Regions from separate parts of the Bradyrhizobium sp. B025 genome, predicted to be linked through region 1. Evidence: predicted binding sites of a transcription regulator. Region 1 holds the regulator's gene; each other region holds the start of a gene.
What was found. The regulator PhoB, encoded in region 1, activates phosphate uptake and scavenging genes when phosphate is short. The targets are predictions, from matches to a motif close to TGTCATNNANCTGTCAT.

Region 1 (4,275 bases):
CCTATTGGAAGCAGCTCGCCTGGAGCGGCGCGCTGCTGATCACGATTACCGTGCTTGCCCTGAATATTGGCGCGCGCATCCTTGGCGCCGAGAGGACCGCAAAATGAGTGAGCTTTCCGTATCGATGAGCGCGGCCGGTGGGCTGCCCCAGGCGCCGCTGCTGCCGGAAGCGCCGGCCAAGGTGACGGTGCGCAACCTCAACTTCTATTACGGCGAGCACCACGCGCTGAAGAACATCAACCTGACGCTCGGCACCAACCGCGTCACCGCGTTCATCGGCCCGTCCGGCTGCGGCAAGTCGACCCTGCTGCGCATCTTCAACCGGATGTACGACCTCTATCCGGGGCAGCGCGCCACCGGCCAGCTCATGCTCGACCAGACCAACATCCTCGACGGCAAGCTCGACCTCAACCTGCTGCGCGCCCGCGTCGGCATGGTGTTCCAGAAGCCGACGCCGTTCCCGATGACGATCTACGAGAACATCGCCTTCGGCATCCGCCTCTACGAGAAGATCTCGAAGTCCGAGATGGACGACCGCGTCGAGAAGGCGCTGCGCGGCGGCGCGCTGTGGAACGAGGTCAAGGACAAGCTCAACGCCTCCGGCCTGTCGCTCTCCGGCGGCCAGCAGCAGCGCCTCTGCATCGCCCGCACCGTCGCGGTGCGGCCCGAGGTGATCCTGTTCGACGAGCCCTGCTCGGCGCTCGACCCGATCTCGACCGCCAAGGTCGAGGAGCTGATCCAGGAATTGTCCGAGAACTACACGATCGCGATCGTCACCCACAACATGCAGCAGGCGGCGCGCGTCTCCGACAAGACCGCGTTCATGTATCTCGGCGAGCTGATCGAGTTCGACGACACCAGCAAGATCTTCACGTCGCCGAGCGACCGGCGCACGCAGGATTACATCACCGGCCGGTTCGGCTGAGGAGACGGGACATGGGTTCTGAACATACCGCAAAGGCCTTCGACACCGACCTCCAGGAGCTCACCCGGCTCGTCGCCGAGATGGGCGGGATCGCCGAGCGCATGATCGTCGATTCCGTCGACGCGCTGATCCGCCGAGACGTCGCGCTCGGCCAGCGCGTCGTCGCCACCGACACCGAGCTCGACGCGCTGCAGAAGCGCATCGAGGAGCGCGCCGTGCTCACCATCGCCCGCCGCCAGCCGATGGCGGTCGATCTGCGCGAGATCGTCGGCGCCATGCGCGTTGCGACCGATCTCGAGCGCATCGGCGACCTCGCCAAGAACATGGGCAAGCGCGTCGCGGCGCTGGAGACGGATTTCCATCCGCTCAAGCTGTTCCGCGGCCTCGAGCACATGACCGACCTCGTGCAGCAGCAGGTCAAGTCGGTGCTGGACGCCTATGCCGCGCATGATCTGCCGGCGGCGATGGCGGTGTGGAAGGGCGACGAGGAAGTCGACGCCATCTGCACCTCGCTGTTCCGCGAGCTCCTCACCTACATGATGGAGGATCCGCGCAACATCTCGTTCTGCATCCATCTGATGTTCTGCGCCAAGAACATCGAGCGGATCGGCGACCACGCCACCAACATCGCCGAGACCGTGTTCTACATGATCGAGGGCCAGGCGATCACCGACAAGCGGCCGAAGGGCGACATGACGACCTTCGCCACGACGGTCCCGAATACCTGAAGACTTAAGGAGCGACGACACCATGGGCGCACGCATTATGGTGGTTGAGGACGAGGAAGCTCTCACCGAGCTTCTCCGCTACAACCTCGAAGGCGACGGCTATGATGTGGAGACGGTGATGCGCGGCGACGACGCCGACACCCGCCTCAAGGAACACATCCCCGATCTGATCGTACTCGACTGGATGCTGCCGGGACTGTCAGGCATCGAGCTGTGCCGCCGGCTGCGGACCCGGCCCGAGACCAAGCAGCTCCCGATCATCATGCTCACCGCGCGCGGCGAGGAGAGCGAGCGGGTGCGGGGTCTTGCGACCGGCGCTGACGACTACATCGTCAAGCCGTTCTCGGTGCCGGAGCTCCTGGCGCGCGTGAAGGGCCTCCTGCGGCGCGCAAGCCCGGAGCGGCTCGCCACGGTGCTGGCCTATGGCGACATCGAGCTCGATCGCGACAAGCGCCGCGTCGCGCGCTCGGGCCGGCCGATCGACCTCGGCCCGACCGAATATCGCCTCTTGGAGTTCTTCCTGGAGCATCCCGGCCGCGTGTTCTCGCGCGAGCAGCTGCTCGACAGCGTCTGGGGCCGCGACATCTACATCGACGAGCGCACCGTCGACGTCCACATCGGCCGCCTGCGCAAGCTGCTCAATCTCGGCCGCGAGCAGGATCCCATCCGCACCGTCCGCGGAGCCGGCTACGCGCTGGATGATCGCTTTGCGAAGGCGGAGCAGACGTAAGGTTTGCAGGCGTTGGTTTAGCGGGCTACAGCCACACTCTCAGTGTCGTCCCGGACAAGCGTAAGCGCAGATCCGGGACCCATAATCACAGGGCGTGGTTGTCGCGCGAAGAAGGTAACTCCGAGTCCCCGTAGCCACATCTTGCGGTCGTTATGGGTCCCGGATCTGCGCGCGCTTCAGGCGCGCTTGTCCGGGACGACATCGAGTTTGTTGGGCCGTCAACGCGTGACGGCCGTCGCTCGATTTCAGAACAAACTCACCGCGAGGGCTTCGCCGGTGCGCGCCGGCGATCCGCGGCGGGCTGATATGCCACGCGCGAGTGCTGCGCGCAGTAGGGCAGGCCCGACAGCGCCCTGCCGCCGCAGAAGAAGAAATCCGGGCTCGAGGGATCGCCGACCGGCCAGTGGCAGGTCGCCTCGTTCAGCTCCAGCAGCGACAGCCGCTGGCTCATCGGCACCACGTTGTCGTAGGTGACCGGTTCGGCCTCCACCTCGACCTCGAAGGCCTGCGCCAGCGCGGTGTTGCCGCGCGCAATGGGGCGGCTCACCCGCATCATGTGCTGCGCGGGGCGCGCCTTGCGCGGCCGCGGAGCCGCCGATGAGGGGCTCTTGGCGCGGCCGGATAGGCCGAGCCTGTGTACCTTGCCGATCACGGCATTGCGGGTCACGTTCCCGAGCTCGGCTGCGATCTGGCTGGCCGATAATCCGGCCTCCCAGAGCTTTTTCAACTGCTCGACGCGATCGTCGGACCAGGTCAAAACCGTCATTGCACCCTTTCCCTCGCCGTGCGGCTGCCATCCTGGCGCCTCGCGGCGAATGCCTAAGCCTCGAAAAACCCGTGCCGTCAGAATCCCTTAAGGCTCGCCGGGCGCGCCGATAACGCCCGAACGTCTACGCCGGTACATGAGGACTTAGAGGATCAGAAACACTGCACGAGATGTCGTATCTGACAAGCCAAACGCTACAATATGGCGTGACTCACGCGCAAGAGTCCGCCGACTCGCTTCCACATGTTCCGTGGCGAAAACCCCGCAATTTCGGCTCCGCAAGACTACGGATTCAGCGTTTCGCGAGGCTTTCGGGCGGCATTGACACCGGTTTCACCAGGCATAAGATAGTGTCACGTGCCGCCCTTAAAAGGCGGCACGTTTCGTTTTCCGGGCCGGTCAATGGTGCGCTGCGTGAGCGTGTTCAGGCCGTCCGCAACATCAAGTGATCGTCATGACTAACAGCGCAGCGCCGCATTTGCTTCCCGTTTTCGCCAGATCCGACCTCGGTTTCGAGCGCGGCGAAGGTTGCTGGCTGATTGCGACCAATGGCGATCGCTATCTCGATTTTACCTCCGGCGTCGCCGTGAACGCGCTCGGCCACGCCCATCCCGCGCTGGTCAAGGCGCTGCAGGAGCAGGCCACAAAACTCTGGCACATGTCGAACCTGTTCCAGAGTCCGGACGGCGAGAAGCTCGCGACGCGCCTGTGCAATGAAAGCTTCGCGGACTTCGTGTTCTTCTGCAATTCCGGCGCCGAGGCGCTGGAAGGTGTGATCAAGCTGGTCCGCCATCATCACTTCTCCAAGGGTCATCCGGAACGTTACCGCATCATCACCTTCGAAGGCGCCTTCCACGGCCGCACGCTGGCGACGCTGGCTGCGACGGGATCTGCAAAATATCTCGAAGGGTTTGGTCCGCCGATGGATGGCTTCGACCAGGTCCCGCATGGCGACATCGAGGCCGTGAAGAAGGCAATCGGTCCGCAGACCGCCGGCATCCTGATCGAGCCGATTCAGGGCGAGGGCGGCGTGCGTTCCGCAACGCCTGCGTTCCTCAAGGCATTGCGCCAGCTTTGCGACGAGAAGGGCCTGCTGCTCGCCTTCGACGAGGTGCAGACCGGCATG
Region 2 (4,275 bases), 3.7 Mb from region 1:
CGTCGAACAGGATGACGCCGTCGACCGCGGTCTCGACCACGGCGGTGAGGCGTGTCATGCTCTCGCGCAGCGCGCGCTGGGCTTCACGAACCTGGCCGAGGAGCTGGGCCGCATCCCGGTTCTTGCTCTCCTCCTCCTCGAGCGCGGCCTGGACCTGCCGGAGCTCGAACGGCGAGGGGATGGTCAGGATCTTCGGCAGAAGCGGCCAGAGCGCTCCCGCGGTGATGACCGACGCCACGGCGGTGAGCGCCTTGACGATGCCCTCGACGCCGTAGACGGGCACCCAGAGCGTGTAGATCGACAGCACATGCGTCAGGCCGCAGGCCATGATGAAGACGGCGAACGCCCAGAAGACCCACCCGAATTCGAGGTCGCGCCGCTTGGTGACGAGGATCGCGAGTGCAAACGGGATTGAGAAATACGCAAGCGCAATGCAGGCATCCGAAACGACATGCAGCCATATCAGCTCGGGCTCCCAGAGCAGGCAGATGCCGTGCGGGGAGAGCATCGAGGAGTCGAGGATACGTTCGAGGTAGGCCAACATGTGATTGCTTCCCGAGAGGATCGCGGCCGAGGCCGGCCCGCAACATGGCATCGCTGGACGAATCCGCCAATAAACGTCTCACTCACCGGGATGGGCGCCAAGGCCGGGCTATGCCGAGGGCATATTTTCGCGGGATGTGCACACTCGCGGGACGACAAGGCGGGCCGGGCCCTTATCCGGCTGATTCGCCGGGGCCGGACCGGCATAGGTTAGCTCGTCGCGGCGCCCGCGGCCGGCCCGGCTTGCTGGCGCATCCGCGGCACGCTAGGACAAGGCATGGCGGTGTCCCTCTCAAACCAATGTATCCGGCGATGACGACGCCCGTGGCTCTCACCATTGCCGGTTCCGATTCAAGCGGCGGCGCCGGCATCCAGGCGGATCTGAAGACCTTCGCGGCGCTCGGCGTCTACGGCGCCTCCGCGATCACGGCGCTGACGGCGCAGAACACGCGCGGCGTCACCGGCATTCATGCGGTGCCGGCTGATTTCGTCACCGCGCAGATCGATGCGGTGTTCTCCGATCTCGACGTCGGCGCGGTGAAGATCGGCATGGTGGCCCAGGCCGCCAGCATCGATGCGATCGCAGCCGCGCTGGCGCACTGGAAGCCGCGCCATGTGGTGCTCGATCCCGTGATGGTCGCGACATCGGGCGACCGCCTGCTGGCGTCCGAAGCCGTGGAAGCCCTGCGCATGCGACTGACGCCGCTGGCCTCGGTGATCACGCCGAACCTGCCGGAGGCGGCAGCTCTCCTCGGCGAGCCCGCCGCGGCCAGCGAGGCCGGGATCGAAGGCCAGGGGCGCCGGTTGCTGGCGCTCGGCTGCCGTGCGGTCCTGATCAAGGGCGGACACGGCGAGGGCGCCGAGAGCATCGACTATCTCGTCACGTCCGAAAGCACGATCGCGCTCGCCGCGCCCCGCGTCGCGACCAAGAACACCCATGGCACCGGCTGTTCGCTGTCCTCCGCCGTGGCGGCGGGTCTCGCCAAGGGCGAGACTCTCGAGCAGGCGGTGCGCAACGCCAAGGCCTGGATCAGCGCCGCGATTGCTGCTGCCGACCGCTTCGGCGTCGGCCACGGCCACGGGCCGATCCATCATTTTCACAAATTTTACTGACGCCGGCTTCGAGCTGCGCGCCGGCCCCGGCCGTTAACCAACAAGGCGACGGGGACCGGGCTTTTGCGGACAGCCATGGCCGCTTCGTGTCGCCTGATTGTCGCATGCGACTGATATTCGCGGGGAGGGCGAGGCGAGGTTTGATTCGTATCTGAGGGTGCCTCAAAGGTTCAATCGGTCATCCCCCTGTCACGGGATATTGTTACAGGCTGTCGCATGGGAAGCTACGATGTGAGTGACGAAAGCCCTGAAAGGCGCTTTCGCACCTTGTTCATCTCCGACGTTCATCTCGGAGCCCGCGGTTCACAAGCCGACCTTCTGTTGGACTTCCTGCGCTACCATGACGCCGAGACGATCTATCTCGTCGGCGACATCGTCGACGGCTGGGCGCTGAAATCGAGCTGGCACTGGCCGCAATCGCATAACGACCTCGTGCAGAAGCTTTTGCGCAAGGCGCGCAAGGGCGCCAAGGTGATCTACATCCCCGGCAATCACGACGAGTTCCTGCGCAACTATTACGGCACGCATTTCGGCGGCATCGACGTGGTCGAGAACACCGTCCACACCGGCGTGGACGGCAAGCGCTATCTCGTCATCCACGGCGACATCTTCGACCTCGTGGTGCAGAACGCGCGCTGGCTCGCCCATCTCGGCGACAAGGCCTACGACTTCGCGATCCAGATGAATCGCTTCGTCAACTTCTTCCGGCGCATGTTCAAGGTGCCCTATTGGTCGCTGTCGCAATGGGCCAAGCAGAAGGTCAAGAACGCCGTCAACTATATCGGCGCGTTCGAGCAGGCGCTTGCCGCCGAAGCGCGCCGTCACGACGCCGACGGCGTGATCTGCGGCCACATCCACTATGCCGTGATCCGCGACGAGGCCGGCATCCGCTACATGAACTGCGGCGACTGGGTGGAGAGCTGCACCGCGCTGGTCGAGCACGACGACGGCCATTTCGAGATCATCACCTGGGCGGATCAGGCGCAAAAGCCGGCGGCCGTCCCGCAGGTCGCAGCAAGGGCCGCCTGATGCGCATCCTGGTCGCGACCGACGCCTGGCACCCGCAAGTCAACGGTGTGGTTCGGACGCTGACCAAGCTTGCTGACGCCGCCAAAGGGCTTAGCGTTGAAGGTCTTAGCATTGAAGGTCTTGGCGTCGAGTTCAATTTCCTGACGCCGCAGTCGTTCCGCACCTTCGCGATGCCGAGCTATCGCGACGTGCGGCTCGCGATGCCGCGCCCGGCGCGAATCGCGAAGCTGATCGCGGAAGCCCGTCCCGACAGCATCCATATCGCGACCGAAGGGCCGATCGGCCTGATGGTCCGCCGCTATTGCCGCCAGCGCAAGCTGCCGTTCACGACCAGCTTCCACACCCGCTTCCCTGAATATGTCCGCGCCCGTGTGCCGGTTCCGGGCTCGCTGATCTGGCGGGCGCTGCGTCGCTTCCATGCGCCCAGCCGCGCCGTGATGGCGGCGACCCCGGCGCTCGCCCGCGAGCTGACCGAGCGCGGCTTTGACAATGTCGTGCTGTGGCCGCGCGGTGTCGACACGCACTTGTTCCATCCCCGCGCGATCGATCTCTGCCTGCCGGCTCCGGTGTTCCTCTCGGTCGGCCGCGTCGCGGTGGAGAAGAATCTCGAGGCGTTCCTCGACCTCAAGCTGCCCGGCACCAAGGTGGTCGTCGGCGACGGCCCGGCGCGGGCTTCGCTCGAAGAGGCCTATCCCGACGCGATCTTCCTCGGCGAGAAGCACGGCGAGGCGCTGGCGGAAATCTACGCGGCCGCCGACGTCTTCGTGTTCCCCAGCAAGACCGACACGTTCGGCCTGGTCCTGCTGGAAGCGCTCGCAAGCGGCCTGCCGGTCGCGGCCTTCCCGGTGAAGGGCCCCCGCGACGTGATCGGCGATGCACCGGTCGGGGCGCTGGATCATGACCTGCGCAATGCATGCTTTGCCGCGCTCGACATCTCCCGGCAGGCCTGCGTCGAATTCGCCGCCAATTACACCTGGGAGGCCTCGGCGAGGGCCTTTATCGACAGCATAAGGGCGGTCGGTGCGGTGCTGCCGGGCCGGAACGGGGCGGAGCAGCCACGCTTCGTCGCCTGAAGAAGAAAAACCCTCGCGCGGAGGTGTCTTGCCCGGGCGTCATCCGCCGCGATAAGGTCGGCCATGACCGAACAGCCCCTTCCGATCGGCCCTGCCGATATCGATGCCGCAGCGCGGGTGATCGCACCCTTCGCCATCCGCACCCCGCTGTTGTCCTTTCCCGTGCTCAACGAGCGCGTCGGCGCAAAAGTGTTCCTGAAGCCGGAGATGCTCCAGCGCACCGGCTCCTTCAAGTTCCGCGGCGCCTTCAACAAGGTCGCCTCGATCCCGCAGGACAAGCGCGCCGGCGGCGTCGTGGCATTCTCTTCCGGCAACCACGCCCAGGGCGTGGCGGCGGCGGCCAAGATCCTCGACATGCAGGCGACCATCGTGATGCCCGCGGACGCGCCGCTGTCCAAGCGCGAGCGCACTAAATCCTACGGCGCCGAGGTCGTGCTGTACGACCGCGACCGCGACGACCGCGAGGCGATCTCGCGCGGCATCGCCGAGAAGCGCGGCGCGACGCTGGTCAGGCCGT
Region 3 (4,275 bases), 1.4 Mb from region 1:
ATAGGGGCCGTTGATGATCGGCGCCGACTTGTGGATGATGCGGAAATCGTCCTTCTTCATCGGCGAGCCGTCGGCATTCTTCAGCATGCCCTTGGTCAGCATCTGCGCCAGCGTCGAATCGTCGTCGCTGGTCCACTGGTTGGCCGCGACATCGACCGTGCCCTGCGCCAGCGCCAGGATCGCGTTCTCATGGCTGCCGGTGAAGACGACCTTGCTGAAATAGGTGTCGGCGTCCGCGATGCCCATCTTGTCGAGCTCGAAGCGTGGCACGTTGTTGCCGGACGTCGAGTTCGGGTCGACGAGGCCGAGATTCTTGCCCTTGAGCTGGTCGATGCTCTTGTAGGGGCTGCTCGCCTTGACGAAGAACACCGAATAGTAGCCGGTCGAGCCGTCGGCGTTGATATCGTTGGCAAAGGCGTCGGTCTTGACGCCGGTCAGGCGGGCGCGGGCGAACGAGGCCGAGCCGTAGCTGGCGATATGGATGTTGCCGGCGCGCTGGCCTTCGATGACGGCGGCGTAGTCATTGGCGATGCGCAGCGTGACCTTCACGCCCAATTCCTTGGAGAGATAGCTCATGAACGGCGCCCAGCGCTCGGTCACGCCCGAGGCGTTTTCCGCCGGAATGACCGCGAAGGTCAGCTCGGGATATTTGGCTTTCCAGTCGTCGGCGGAGGCCGAAGTCGTGAATGCGAGCGCGGCGGCGCCGGCAAGAACTAATCTGCGAGTGATCATGATACCCTCTTCATCGGTTGGGGTCGGTTGACGCAAAAACTGGCAACGACAGAAGCGATGCGGCTCAGGCGGCGGCCGCCGTTCCAAGCGCCGGAATGCCCTCGGGCGCCGGCACGGGCGAGCCGCCCATGACGTCGGTGGCTTCGAGATCGTAGAGCTCGCGCGCGACGTGATCGGTCAGCGCAGACGGTGCGCCGTCGAACACGACACGGCCCTGCGCCATGCCGATCAGGCGGTCGCAATAGCTGCGCGCCAAGTCGAGCGAATGCAGGTTGCAGAGCACGGTGATGCCGAAATGCTCGTTGATGCGCAGCAGCGCATCCATCACGATCTTGGTGTTGCGCGGGTCGAGCGAAGCGATCGGCTCGTCGGCGAGAATGATGTCGGGCTGCTGCACCAGCGCGCGGGCGATCGCGACGCGCTGCTGCTGGCCGCCGGAGAGCTGGTCGGCGCGCTGCGCGGCGAGCGCGGCGATATCGAACTGTTCGAGCGCGGACATCGCCAGCGCCTTGTCGTGTTCGGGCCAGGTCTGCGACAGCGAGCGCCAGGCCGGCATCGTCGCGAGGCGCCCCATCAGGACGTTGGTGAGAACATCGAGCCGGCCGACGAGGTTGAACTGCTGGAAGATCATCGCCGAGCGCGCCCGCCACTGCCGCAGCTCCTTGCCGCGCAGCGCTGTGACGTCGGTGCCGTCGAACAGGATGCGGCCCTGCGTCGGCGTCACCAGGCGGTTGATGGTCCGCAGCAGCGTGGACTTGCCGGCGCCGGATCGTCCGATCACGCCGACGAATCCGCCGGGGGAAATTTGAAACGAAGCGTCGTCCACCGCGGCTTTTGCGCCAAAGCGGCACGTCAGACCTTCAACCACCAGCATGCAGGGCTCCAGAGTAGCTGGGACCCACCGCTAACGCCGACGCTTGACACTTGTGTGACATGCACGTTGCGGTGCGGCGATCCAACACACCTCATCCCCTGTCATCGCTGCGTCATGACATTGTCATCGAGCCGCTCGAAGAGGAACGCCCGCCCTCACGCTTCGGATACGACATGGCCGGCAAAGCCCTTTCAGTCCAACCGACCATCGATCCCTCGGCCAAGCTGCACGAGACCCGGCTCGGCGCCTATACCGAGGTCGGCGCGCGCACGATCCTGCATGAAGTGGCGATGGGCGATTACTCCTATGTCGTGAACGATTCGCAGATCACCTACACCACGATCGGGAAATTCTGCTCAATCGGGGCGATGACGCGTATCAACCCCGGCAATCATCCGATGCATCGCGCGACGCAGGCGCACTTCACCTATCGTTCCAGCGCCTACTTCTCCGGCGAGAGCGACGACACGGAGTTCTTCGACTGGCGGCGCCAGCATCACGTCCATATCGGCCACGACGTCTGGATCGGCCATGGCGCGATCGTGCTGCCCGGCCGCAACATCGGCACCGGCGCGGTGATCGCGGCCGGCGCCATCGTCACCAAGGACGTGCCCGCCTACACCATCGTCGCCGGCAATCCCGCGCGAATCGTGCGGCGGCGCTTCTCGGAAGAGATCGCCGGGCGGCTTGCGCGGCTCGCCTGGTGGGACTGGGATCACGACAAATTGCGTGAAGCCCTGCCCGATTTCCGCAGGCTCGGGATTGAAGATTTTCTCTCCACGTATGAAGCACGGGCACACTCCCCTGCCAGCAAACGAAGCGCGGTCGCGTGACAGACATTTTCCTTGAGGGCGGCCGGGCCCTGATCGGCACCGAGTTGGTCGAGACGTCACTCAGCGTGGCCGGAACGGACATCGCACGGGTCGATGCCGCCCGTGGCCGGGCTCGGCTCGCGATCGATGCGCGCAATCTGCTGGTGTTGCCGGGAATCGTCGATCTGCATGGCGATGCCTTCGAGCGGCAGATGATGCCGCGCGCCGGCGTGGACTTCCCGATCGACGTCGCGCTCGCGGACAGCGACCGCCAGGCGATCAGCAACGGCATCACCACGGTGTTTCACGCCACGACCTGCTCGTGGGAACCGGGCCTGCGCAGCGCCGACAATGCGCGCGGCCTGATGGAGGCGATCGAGCGGCAGCGTCCGCAATTCGCTGCCGACACCCGCTTCCATCTGCGGCACGAGACCTACAATCTCGATGCCGAGGCCGAGATCAGCCAGTGGCTCGCCGAGGGCCGCGTCGACCTGTTCGCCTTCAACGACCACATGGACGGCACCGTCGCCGACATGGCCAAGCCGCGCAAGCGCAACCGCATGGTGGAGCGCACAGGCTTGTCTAGCGAGGATTTTGACGGTCTGGTCGACCGCGTGATCTCGCGCGCCGCCGACGTGCCGGCCTCCGTGTCGCGGCTCGCTGCTTCTGCCCGCGCGGCAGACGTGCGGATGCTCTCGCATGACGATGCGACACCCGCGATGCGCCGGGAGTTTCGCGAGCTCGGCGCTGACATCGCCGAGTTTCCGATCAACGAGGAGACGGCGCGGGCGGCAGCGAGCCACGGCGATGCCATCGTCTACGGCGCGCCGAACGTCGTGCGCGGCGGCAGCCACACCGGCTGGACCCGGGCATCCGACATGATCGCAAAGGGGCTCTGCTCGGTGCTGGCGTCGGACTATTACTATCCCGCGCAACTGCTCGCCGCGTTCCGCCTCGCCGCCGATGGCGTGTTGCCGCTGACGGAGGCCTGGAGCCTGGTCTCCGCGGAGCCTGCGCGCGCGACCGGCCTTGCCGACCGCGGCATCCTCGCCGAAGGACGCCGCGCCGACATCCTCCTCGTCGACGACACCGTGCCGCTGCGGCCGCGGCTCGTCGCGGTGATATCGGGCGGAAAGCTCGTGCATCTCACCGATGCGACGCGACTGCTCAGCGCGGCGGCGGCGCCGCGCGAGGCTGTCGTCGCGGCATAAATTGGCTATGCTGAGGCGATGACAGGTTTTCCCCGCTACGCGATCTATTTTGCCGCCGGCGCCGACAGCGCGCTGACCCGCTTCGGCGCCAAGCTGCTCGGCTACGATGCCTACACCGGCGACGAGGTGCCGTTTCCGCCCGAGGCGCTGCACGTTGCACCGGACTGGCGTGACGTCTCCGCCGATCCCCGCAAATACGGCTTCCATGCCACGCTGAAGGCGCCGATGGCGCTGACGCCCGGCAGCACCGAGGCGGAGCTTATGGCAGCCTGCGCGACATTCGCCGAAACGGCGCGGCCGATCCCGGCCATCCGCCCGATCGTCGACACCATCAGCGGCTTCATCGCCGTCATCCCGGCCGAGCCGGTCGATGCGCTCCAGCAGCTCGCCGCCGATTGCGCGCGCGAGTTCGATTCCTTCCGCGCCGCTCTCACCGCGGAAGACCGCGCACGCCGGAAGCCCGCCAAACTCACCGAGCGGCAGCGCGATTATCTCGACCGCTGGGGTTACCCCTACGTGATGGAAGAATTTCGCTTCCACATGACCCTGACTGGGCGGCTGGATGCAGAGCGCCGCGGACCGATCCTGGAGATGTTGCGGACGCGGTTCGCGTCGCTTCGTCTCGACACGCTGGCGATCGACCGCC
Region 4 (4,275 bases), 2.7 Mb from region 1:
TTGCCCACCTGCTCGTCGAGCGGATCGGAATTGCCGGCATGACCGTCCTGGAAGGCCGGCATCTTGATGTAGGAGACGGCCGGGAAGTTGCCGGCCTTCACCGCGGCGTAGAAGTCCTCGAGATCGTAGTTGTGGTTGGCCGGATCAACCTTGCCGTTGAAGTCGTGGGTATGGCCAATCGCCTGGACCGAGCTCGGCCGCGCATGGGTCGGGTTGGCGGTCGACTTGTAGTACTGGAAGAAGGCGTGGTGCGGACTGTAGTCCACAATGGTGCCGTTGACGTTGCTCGAAAAGGTGCTGCGGCCGCAACCGGTGGTGCCGTTGGCGTTCTTGAGCGTCAGGTCGAAGCCGCCCATGAAGCTGCCCCAGCTGATGCGCTCGTCGTTGAGCAGATCGCCGATGTTCCTGCTGGTCATCAGCACGGTGCTGGTCGTGCTCGAGCAGGAATCGTAGGCAGGATCGGTGTCGCCGATCAGCGTCAGGCCGCCCTGGCCGTCGGCGATCGAGGACGAGGTGCCGACGACGTTCTGCGCGCCGTTGGTCTGGCCGGAGACCACTTCCAGCATGCCGGGCGTGGACGGACCGAACGTGTCGGTCCAGTGATTGTCGCTCATGGCGAAGTGCTGGGCGTAGTTCCAGAAGGCCGTGACAGTGTTGCCGTCGAAATAGCCCATCACCTGGCCGTTGGTGCCGAACGCGCCGGCGCCGCCGGCCGTGCCGCGGCCGGTGAATTTCGGGAACAGGTCTTCCTTGCCGTTGTCCACCGCCTGCTGCTCGGGCGTGTAGGCATGGTTCTGCGAGCGCGTGTTGGCCTGGGTGCGGTCGAGACGGAACGGATCCGTCGCGCCGGTGCCGTTGGCCGGGCTGTTGTTCGGGTTGTTGACCAGCAGGTTCGCCGTGACGAGGTTGTTGACCTTCGGCGTGTGCGGCTTCGGCACGAAGGGTATGGAGCCCGACGGATTGGCCGCGTTCGGATAGGTCGCGAAATAATGATCGAACGAGCGGTTCTCGTTGAAGATGATCACGAGATGCTTGATCGGCGTCTCGGTGTGGATGTCATGCGGATGACGGTGATGATCGTGATCATGATCGCGGTCCCGACCGAAATCGTCCGCGAGAACAGGCATGGCGCATGCTAGTGCCGTCGCGGCCGCAAAAATCGCGGCCGTCGTCAGAAATCTGGATTTCATTGTTGTGTTGCCCCGAAGGATTGACGCCGACCCCGGGAACGTTAATGGCGCGCGATGACAGAGCTGTGTCAGTTTGACGCAAGAGACACTTTGCGCAGTTGTTCAGACAAGATTTTCTACACGGGCGATTTGCCCGAAGCTGCCTTCCTTGACCCTCATGGTGAGGAGCCCGCCACAGCGGGCGTCTACTCGGTGCGGATCGGAGAATCCTTCAGGCCATTGTTGTCATAGGCCTTGCGCAAGGTGCCGTTGATCGTCGCCTCGTTCATGAATTTGGTGACGAAGGTCAGCGCCCGGCTGTGGCCGAGCGGCACGGCGACGGCCGTCACCGTCTTCTTGAACGTCTCGTCCAGCACCTTTGTACCGGGAATCTTCTGCGCCATCTTGTTGAGCTGGTCGCGCGACAGCGCGAAGGCGTCGATCTCGCCGCTCTTCAGGAGGCCGAAGATCTCGTCATAGGTCTGATAGCCGGTGACCTCAGCGTTCTTGAGATGCGCGACAGCGCCACGCATGGTGGTGGTGGCGTTGACGGCCGCGACCTTGATGCCGGGCTGGTCGAGCGAGGCAAAATTGGTCACGTTCGAACCGGCCTTGACGATGTAGGTGGCGTCCGCGACCTCGTAGATCGGGCCGAACATCATCTTGCTCTCGCGCTCGGGGTCCTTTGGCAGCCAGGTGACATCCCAGGTGCCTCTGCTGGCCGCGTCGGTGATCTGTCCGGAATTTTGGTGCACGACATATTCGACACCAACGCCGAGCTGGGCCGCCATCTCCTTGCCGAGGTCCACCGGCACGCCGGCATAGCCGGTTTCCGTCCTGGTCGACCAGAATGCGCCGCCTGCGGGGCTGATTGCGATCGCGACCCGCAGCTTGCCGGTCGGCGCGATCTCGTCCTTCAGCCCATCGGCTAGCGCGGGCATGGCAACCGCCGCCGCGAGAACGAGACCGGAGAGGGCCGATTGGACGGACGCGGACATGTCATGTTCTCCTCGCGTTTTCTTGTTCTCGTCGTCCCGACCGCTTCGCTTCCGCCACACGACCTTTGACACAATTCTGGTCGATCGTGCGCGCGGTGAAAAGCGGTTTGTCATGACAAACCTGTCAAAGGCCACACCGCCGTTCGCCGTGCAAGGCCGACGACCGCCATGGCTATGGTGTTCCACGGCCGGACATTTGTTGGTAGCCTGCCGCACCGACAGACAGCAATCGGGGGCCACCGAATGACGCGCGCGAATCCCGCATCTCCCGCACATCGCAATGGAGCGTGGAGACATGTTGGACGGGCGCTAGCCGCCACGGCCGCCGTGATCGCGCTCGCCGGCTGCGAGGACAAGAACGCCTACGTGGCTCCGCCCCCGCCCAAGGTGGACGTGGCGACGCCCGTGCAGCGGCCGGTGACGCGCTATGTCGAGGCCACCGGCAACACCGCGCCGATCAAGAATGTCGACTTGGTGGCGCGCGTGCAGGGTTTCCTGCAGTCGATCGACTACCAGGACGGCACCTTCGTCAAGCAGGGCACCCAGCTCTTTACCATCGAGCCCGAGACCTACAAGCTGAAGCTCGAGCAGGCCCAGGCGGCCGAGGCCGGCGCCCAGGCCTCGCTCCGGCAGGCGGAGGCCGACTTCAAGCGGCAAAGCGATCTGGTGCAGCGGCAGGCGGTCTCGCAGGCCACCCTCGACACCTCGACGTCAACGCGCGAAAACGCGCAGGCGAATCTCCTGCAGGCGCAGGCCAACACCAGGATCGCCGAGGTCAACTACGGCTACACCAAGGTCACCGCGCCGTTCGACGGCGTCGTCAGCGCCCACATGGTCTCGATCGGCGAGCTCGTCGGCGTCTCCTCCCCGACCCAGCTCGCGACCATCGTCGCGATGGACCCGATCTGGGTGAACTTCACCGTCAACGAGCAGGACGTGCTACGCATCCGCGCCGAAGCGGCCCGCCGGGGACTGACGCCCACCGACCTCAAGCAATTTCCGATTCAAGTCGGCCTCCAAAACGAGACCGGCTATCCGCATGAAGGCAAGCTCGACTACGTCTCGCCGACTCTCAACCAGTCGACCGGTACGCTTGCCGTGCGCGGCCTCGTCCCCAACGACAAGCGGGTGCTGCTGCCCGGCTATTTCGTCCGCGTCCGCGTGCCCTTCGACCAGGAGAAGGGCGCGCTCCTCGTTCCCGACACCGCGCTCGGCAGCGACCAGGGCGGCCGCTATCTGCTGGTGGTCAATGGCGACAACGTCGTCGAGCAGCGCAAGGTGCAGATCGGCCCCACCGATAACGGCCTGCGCGTGATCGAGAGCGGGCTGAAGCCGGACGACCGCGTCGTGATCGCGGGGCTGCTGCGGGTGATCCCGGGCCAGAAGATCGACCCGCAAGTGACGAAGATCGAGCAGCCGCAGGCGTCTGCCAAGTAGGAGCTGCCTGCCATGATCTCAAAATTCTTCATCGAGCGGCCGGTCCTCTCGAACGTCATCGCACTGCTGATGATCCTGATCGGCGGCGTCGCGCTGTTCAACCTCGCGATCGCGCAATACCCCGACGTGGTGCCGCCGACGGTGCAGGTCACCACGCGCTATCCCGGCGCCAGCGCCAAGACCGTGATCGACACGGTTGCCTTGCCGATCGAACAACAGGTCAACGGCGTCGAGGACATGCTTTACATGCAGTCCTACAGCGGCTCCGACGGCACCTATACGCTGACCGTGACCTTCAAGATCGGCACCGACCTCAACTTCGCGCAGGTGCTGGTGCAGAACCGCGTCTCCAGCGCGCTGTCGCAACTGCCGACGTCCGTGCAGAACCAGGGCGTCACCGTCCAGAAGAAATCGACCTCGATCCTGCTGTTCGTGACGCTGACCTCGCCGGACTCCCGGTTCGACAGTCTCTATTTGAGCAACTACGCCACCATCAACATCCGCGACGAGCTCTCGCGCCTGCCCGGCGTCGGCAACGTCACGGTGTTCGGCGCAGGCCAGTATTCGATGCGGGTGTGGCTCGACCCGAACAAGCTGCAAGTCCGTGGCCTCGTGCCGCAGGACGTGATCCAGGCGATCCAGCAGCAGAGCCAGCAGGTCTCCGCCGGCCA

Region 2: a site for PhoB is predicted at 1,833-1,849, ahead of ACE10W_RS26605 (UDP-2,3-diacylglucosamine diphosphatase). Genes of this name have one in related genera too.
Region 3: a site for PhoB is predicted at 1,717-1,733, ahead of phnC (phosphonate ABC transporter ATP-binding protein). Genes of this name have one in related genera too.
Region 4: a site for PhoB is predicted at 1,245-1,261, ahead of ACE10W_RS31350 (phospholipase C). Genes of this name have one in related genera too.

The regions. Positions count from the first base shown of each region.
Region 1 covers NZ_CP170150.1:471,579-475,853, forward strand. The annotation lists gene pstA (phosphate ABC transporter permease PstA) at 1-107, shown strand, start outside; gene pstB (phosphate ABC transporter ATP-binding protein PstB) at 104-925, shown strand; gene phoU (phosphate signaling complex protein PhoU) at 937-1,653, shown strand; gene phoB (phosphate regulon transcriptional regulator PhoB) at 1,676-2,383, shown strand; gene ACE10W_RS02130 (GcrA family cell cycle regulator) at 2,640-3,149, opposite strand; gene ACE10W_RS02135 (aspartate aminotransferase family protein) at 3,604-4,275, shown strand, end outside.
Region 2 covers NZ_CP170150.1:5,677,864-5,682,138, reverse strand. The annotation lists gene ACE10W_RS26615 (PAS domain-containing sensor histidine kinase) at 1-544, opposite strand, end outside; gene thiD (bifunctional hydroxymethylpyrimidine kinase/phosphomethylpyrimidine kinase) at 856-1,656, shown strand; gene ACE10W_RS26605 (UDP-2,3-diacylglucosamine diphosphatase) at 1,873-2,685, shown strand; gene ACE10W_RS26600 (glycosyltransferase family 1 protein) at 2,685-3,758, shown strand; gene ACE10W_RS26595 (threonine/serine dehydratase) at 3,822-4,275, shown strand, end outside.
Region 3 covers NZ_CP170150.1:7,956,765-7,961,039, forward strand. The annotation lists gene phnD (phosphonate ABC transporter substrate-binding protein) at 1-732, opposite strand, end outside; gene phnC (phosphonate ABC transporter ATP-binding protein) at 797-1,606, opposite strand; gene ACE10W_RS37620 (DapH/DapD/GlmU-related protein) at 1,780-2,439, shown strand; gene ACE10W_RS37625 (alpha-D-ribose 1-methylphosphonate 5-triphosphate diphosphatase) at 2,436-3,629, shown strand; gene ACE10W_RS37630 (DUF1045 domain-containing protein) at 3,648-4,275, shown strand, end outside.
Region 4 covers NZ_CP170150.1:6,661,588-6,665,862, forward strand. The annotation lists gene ACE10W_RS31350 (phospholipase C) at 1-1,190, opposite strand, end outside; gene ACE10W_RS31355 (ABC transporter substrate-binding protein) at 1,376-2,167, opposite strand; gene ACE10W_RS31360 (efflux RND transporter periplasmic adaptor subunit) at 2,411-3,604, shown strand; gene ACE10W_RS31365 (efflux RND transporter permease subunit) at 3,617-4,275, shown strand, end outside.